2 regions of the Bifidobacterium sp. UTBIF-68 genome follow, and region 2 is predicted to be linked to the other one. Evidence: riboswitches for the same ligand, from Rfam matches in the RefSeq annotation. Region 2 holds a riboswitch; the other holds the start of a gene.
The links. A riboswitch is a leader RNA that binds a small molecule or an ion and turns the genes downstream of it on or off. The one in region 2 is predicted to bind thiamine pyrophosphate.
Positions count from the first base shown of each region.

Region 1: it holds a riboswitch for thiamine pyrophosphate, as region 2 does, so the genes downstream of both, BW14_RS06480 (solute carrier family 23 protein) here and BW14_RS10905 (hydroxyethylthiazole kinase) in region 2, are expected to answer to the same signal.

Region 1 is NZ_JFAN01000020.1:20,172-23,292, forward strand. It holds partial or broken gene BW14_RS06480 (solute carrier family 23 protein) at 1-1,268, opposite strand, end outside; TPP riboswitch at 1,317-1,413, opposite strand; gene BW14_RS06485 (DUF4143 domain-containing protein) at 1,654-2,133, shown strand; gene BW14_RS06490 (bacterial Ig-like domain-containing protein) at 2,342-3,121, opposite strand, start outside.
Region 2 is NZ_JFAN01000043.1:16,812-19,932, forward strand. It holds gene thiC (phosphomethylpyrimidine synthase ThiC) at 1-94, opposite strand, end outside; gene BW14_RS10905 (hydroxyethylthiazole kinase) at 287-1,222, opposite strand; TPP riboswitch at 1,214-1,319, opposite strand; gene BW14_RS10910 (HAMP domain-containing sensor histidine kinase) at 1,327-2,787, opposite strand; gene BW14_RS10915 (response regulator transcription factor) at 2,784-3,121, opposite strand, start outside.

The DNA.
Region 1 (3,121 bases), on a different contig from region 2:
GCCACCAGATCCGGCAGCGCCACGAACAGCGCGTTGAGGATGATCGCGCAGAATACGCCGACCATGATGTTGTTGCCGAAGAACACGCTCGCGCCACCGGTCAGCCCGGCGAGCGCCTTCGGCAGCGCGATGCCGAGCAGCAGGGACATGCCGATCACCATCTGACGGCGTTCGTCGTCGGCGACCTTGCGCAGCGTGCGGATGCCCGTCACAATCAGGCTGGCGGCAGCGGGCAGGAAGATGCCGCCGACGACAGCCGAGGGAATCACAGACAGCAGGGCGCCGGCCTTCGGCACGAAGCCGAGGATCAGTAGTAGCACTGCGGCGATGACCACAGGCGTGCGCGTGCGCAGCTTGCCTTCACCGGTCAGGTTCAGCAGACCCACGTTCTGCGGGTACGCGGTGGTCGTGAAGCCGCCGATGAGCGAGGAGATGGCGGAACCGGCCGCCTCGCCGGCCAGACCGTAGCGCACCTGCTTGCGCTCAAGCGGGGTGCCCTGAATCTCGGAAGCCGCCTGATACACGCCCAGCGCCTCCATCACGGCGACCATGTAGGCGATGAAGAACGGTACGAAGATCTTCCAATCGAACGTAAACGGACCGTAAGGCAGGAAGGTCGGCAGACCAAGCCAGCCCTTTGATGCGACGGGGGAGAAGTCCACCATGCCCAGCGCGGCGGCGACCACAGTACCCACCACGAGCGCGATCAGGAAGGAGAACGATTTGAGCAATCCCTTGCCGAGCAGGGACAGCACCAGCACGATCGCCGTGGTCAGGATGGACACGGTGAGGATGCGGGGGTCGGCGAACGTCTTGTCGCCGGGAGCGCCGCCGAGGAACTCGCTCAGCGTGAACCCGGACAGGGATACGCCCACCATGAAGATGACCACACCCGAGATCAGCGGGGAGAACAGGAACCGCATCCGTTCGATGACGCCGGTCAGGCACAGTACCAGGAATACCAGCGAGGCGATGAGGATGGACGAGCTGGCCGCGCCCAGCATGCCGGCGGTGCCGGCCGCGATCATCAGGGCGTCGAATGCGGCGGACGGGCCCTGCACCACGGGCAGACGCACCAGTCGGGTGGCCTGGATCAGCGTGACCAGACCGGAGACGATGAAGATGGCGTTGATCATGTTCGACGACAACGCGATCGGCAGGCCGATGGCGCCCGCCACGAACACCGGGTCGAGCCAGACGTTGGAGACGAACACATGCTGGAAGCCCAGCAGGACGTTTTGGGCGGTCAGTTCCTTGCGTATTGACACTCTCTTGCTTCCTCCCTCAATGCGCACGCGGCTCTCGAGTCGAACGGAAGCGTCCAACCGTCGTAGTCCCTACGCGAGTATGAGCTCACAGGTTCGAAGGGTTCGGCGAATGCCGTCTCAGCCAGAGGCGCCCCTTACGAATCGGTTTCGAGGTCACCGTAGCAAACACAGCGGCTGTGAGTCAAGGAAATTCCCGCGCCGGGCCAGATTGACGGGTTTGTCATGTCGATTGACGGGGTTGCCACCTCGGCTGACGGAAGTGTAACGAATTCTGTTACAAATCCGTCAGCCAAACAAGGAAACGAAAACGGTCCAAATAAGGAAATAAAATCAGTCCAAATAAGGAAACGAAATCGGTCCAAATAAGGAAATGGAGCCTTTCGGGATGTCATCGAAGCCCGCATGGAATCCAAATCTTCGTTCGAAAACCGCCATTCGATCGGCGGATACGCGGCATTTCGTCGATCCGTCCATCGCTGCGGCTGCCCTTGGTGTGAATCCTCAGGGCATTTTACGTGACTTGGAGACCTTCGGCCTACTGTTTGAAGGAATGTGCATCCGCGATCTTCGCGTCTATGCGGACGCATTGGGCGGACAGGTGTTCCACTATCGTGACAAGACCGGTTTGGAATGCGATGCCGTGGTCCATTTGCGTGACGGACGGTATGGTCTCATCGAGGTCAAACTCGGAGGAGACAAACTAACCAACGAGGGTGCCTCGAACCTGTTGAAGCTGGCCGGAAGACTGGATACCTCCAAGATGTCCGAGCCCAGCTTCCTCATGGTGCTCACCGGTACCGGAGCCTACAGCTTCACGCGTCCGGACGGAGTAATCGTCGCGCCCATCACCACATTGCGGCCATGACACGCCGCACCGGCGCCAACGGCACACGCGCATCAGCCAGATGACACGACGAGGCCGCCGTCCCTGAAGGAAAGGGACGGCGGCCTCATACATAGCACCTGCAATATGGTGCCGTACGGCACCGAGCCGGTCGGCTGTCAGCCGTACGTTTGCCGGGAACACTCGGTAGTCGATTATCGATAATCGACTGCCGAGTGCTGACTACCGGCTACCGGCGACTGCGGCGCACGGCGGCCAGCGCGATGCCCGCCACTGCCAGCAGCAGCATCGCGACAGCCACGCCGGCGACAGCGGAACCGGTATTCACCAGATTGCCGTCACCCTTGCCGTCCGACTTGTTGTTGTTCTTGTCGGACTGGTTCTGGTTGCCTTGGTTCTGGCTGCCATTGCCACCCTGGTTGCCCTGGTTGCCGTTGCCGCCATTGTCGGAACCGGCATCCTTCGCCTTGACCTTCACGGTGAAGGTGGCGGGCTTGAGATCCTTGCCCGCGTCCTTGCCGGTGTAGGTCACGGTCACCGTCACAGCGTCCGCAGCCTTGGAGGAATCGAAGCCGGTGAGCAGGTACTCGTCGGAGCCCAGCACACGGGTCTCACCATCGGACAGCTTGGCGGTCACTTCGAGGCCGGAGGCGTCGAACTTGTCGCCGACCGTGTACTCGGTCTTCGCGGGCTGCTTGGTCACGGCGATCTCATCGACCGTCGTCTCGGCAGGAGGCGTGACCGGCTTGTCCTTGACCGTCAGCTCGAAAGCGGCGGTCTTGGTGGCATCGTCCTTCAGCGCAACGGTCACGGTGACCTTGCCCGCAGCCGCGAACGGCTTGGACAGATCGACCACAACACCGGAGGCGTCCACGGCGGACAGGGTGTAGTCGCCTGCGGCAACCTCATCCGAGGTGTTGTCGGACATCAGCTTCTTGACCGTCAGACCCTTGTCCGAGAACGTCTCACCGACCGTGTACTCGACGTCGTCCGGACCGCTCACCTCAAT
Region 2 (3,121 bases):
GCGGGCGGCCCTTGCAATCCTCAGGGCCGACTACGAAGTACGCGGACAGGTCGAACGAGTCGCGCATGGAGGCGTATGGGTATTCGTTGTTCATTTGGTGTTCCTTGGTGTTGGGTTAATTAAGGAAGTCTTGTTGTGTATCCGGGGAAGAATGGCGTTTCTCGGCTCCCTCTGATGAGGAAGTCTTGGGCGTTCCGCGATCTCACGTTTCTCGGCTCCCTCTGATGAGGGAGCTGTCTCGCGTAGCGAGACTGAGGGAGAGACAATAGGTACGAGACCACACGGTTCATTGCGCCACAATCGCCGATGCCGCCACCTGCTCGGGCGTGAGATTCCACAGCGCATCCAGCAGATGCACTTGGAACGAGCCCGGTCCGTCGGCCTTGGCCTCGGCGATCTCGCCAGCACGGTTGTACAGCAGGGTTGCCGCAAGGGCTGCGGTCAACGGCTCGGCGACGGCCAGATACGTGGCGGTCACACCGCCCAACGAGCAGCCGGCGCCGGTGATCTTGGACATCAGCGCGCTGCCTCCCGGCAAGCGGTAGACATGCTCGCCGTCGGTCACGAGGTCCACCGCGCCCGAGACGGCCACGGCCGCCTTGCCGGCGGGAGCCGAGGCGGCGAGGAACCGGGCCAGTCGCTTCGCCGGTTCGACGGCGGCGTCCACCTCATCCACCGATTCGACGCCGGCGGGACGGGTTTCCGGATTGTTGCCGTTGGCCTGATTCAGCCCCCACATGTCGGCCAGCGCGATGATTTCGGAGGCGTTGCCGCGCACGATGGTCGGCGGCGTGGCGCGGAAGGCGCGCAGGATTTCGGTGCGCGTCCGTCCGATGCCCGCCGCCACCGGGTCCAGTACCCACGGGTGGGCGGACTTGTGGAAGGCGCGCGCGATCTGCGGCAGCGCATCAGCATAGAAGGGCAGCAACGTGCCCACGTTGATGTAATCGGCACCGGAGATGGAGGCCGTGTCGATGACATCGTCCGGCAGGAAGCTCATGGCCGCCGTGCCGCCGGCTGCGAGCTGCGCGTTGGCCACCAGATTGATGGTCACGAAGTTCGTGAACGACTGCGCCAGCGGCGTCTTGGCCTTCACATCCCGTACTGCCTGCGCGATGTCGTGGCGCAGCGAGGCGAACTCGTCGTCATGGTCGTGTACATGTGCATCATTTACTACACCATGTGCGCCGGTGCAACATGATGGGTGCGAATCATCGCTCATATCACTGCTCCCTACGATGGTCTTAACCAACAGGTTCTAAGGGTCAGGCCGTGGCCATTCTCAACCCGTGTCGCCACGGGTTCCCCTGCATTACGTTGCCGACGTTATGCCCCAACATGGGCATATTTGTTACAAAATCGCACAGAAACGGCGAATCTGCCCGCTTCGGGTCTAGCGAGTCGCAGCTCGGCATGGTATAAATCTGCGATTTCCTTGACGATGGACAGGCCCAATCCGTTGCCAGGACGGTTCTCCAACCGTGAGGCCGCGCCCCGGTGGAAGGGGACGAGCAAGTCGTTCAAGTCGTTGGAATCGGAGAGCCGGCCGGCATCGGGGAAATCACCGGGGTCACCGGATTCGCCGGAATCATGCGCGGCATTGTCGCCGGTGATCCCATCGCTGACGGTCGTATCGCCGATGGTCTCGCCATCGGCACCCGTTTCCGTGCTGTTCTCCACCAACAGCTCCGCGTAGCCGTCCCCCGTGCTGCCGTCCGCAGTATCGCCACTCACCGTGCCGTCGTCCACTACGCCGCCCACCGTACGCACGATGACGGTGATGTCCCCACATTCCACGTTATGCACCACCGCATTGCGCACGAGATTGCCGACCAGCAGCGTGAGCATCGTCTCGTCCGCCCGCACCCGCACCGACCGGTCGATGTCGGTGCGCACATTCAATCCACGAGCCTCGATCGCATCCCACGAGACGTCCAGCGCGTGTTCCGCCGCATCCCCGAGCGACGTCTCCGGCGGCTCCGCGTCGCCGTGATGCAACGCCATGTTCTGCACGCGCGACAGCGCCAACAGCCCCTCCACCAGATCAGCGGCGTTCCGGTCGGCGTCGAGTGCGCGCCGCACCGCGGGCGCCACATCATCGGGGAATCGGCCCTGACTCAGCGGCGCGTCCAGACTGGTCTCGATCACCGCGATCGGCGTGCGCAGCTCGTGCGACGCGTTCGCGATGAACTGCCGTTGCGTGGCCGCCGCGCGCTCGATACGTTCCAGCATGGTGTTCACGTCCCCGGCCAAATCGGTAACTTCATCGGACCCCGCCAACGTCACGCGCCCACCCGGTTCGGCAGGGTCGAGCCGCTGCATCTGCGCCCCCAGCGACGAGATGCGTCCGGCCAGCCGCCGCGAGATGAGCCACGCCATGATCATGGCCAGTATGGCGAACGCGGCGAACAGCGCCAGCGAGAACCACATGGCGCTCTGCATCAGGGGCTTGCGCATGTCCGCATCGCTGATCTCCATGATCGAGCCGGGCGTCATCGGCCCGCAGCCTACCGCGTGATCGGTGTAATAGCAGCCGGTGGTCGATACATAGAGCTCGCCGTTCTCGGGTGCAGGCAGCGTGGAGCCTTGTGCCACCTGATACAGCCGGTAGGATGACCGGTCGTAGATGCGGCTGAAGAACATGGCCTGCAACGCCAGCGCGATTCCTAGGAACACCGCTACCAGCAGACCGATGGCCAGCGCGATCTTGCCTCGGAAGGTGCGGGGAACCAACCGCATACGCAGGCGGTGGCGCTCGCGATGCTCGTGACCGTGATGTTCGCTCATGGCAGCCGGTACCCTTTCCCGCGGGCCGATTCGATGGCCCCGCGTCCGCCGGCGTGTTCGATTTTCTGCCGCAGCGTGTAGATGACGGTTTTCGCTGCGCCCGTGCTGGCCGAGCCGTCCGGCCAGACGGCGGCGATGAGCTCGTCGAGACCGACCCATCCGCCGTCCGCCTCGTCCAGATGCCACAGCACCGCGAATTCCTTGGCCGTCAGGTTCAGCGGGGTCTCATGCCAGTACGCGAGCCGACGTTCGCAATCGATCATGAGCGGGGAGGGTCCGGTTCCGGAGTCCGGACCGGGGCCGCCGCCGAAAGGCCCGCGATGGCGCGAATCGT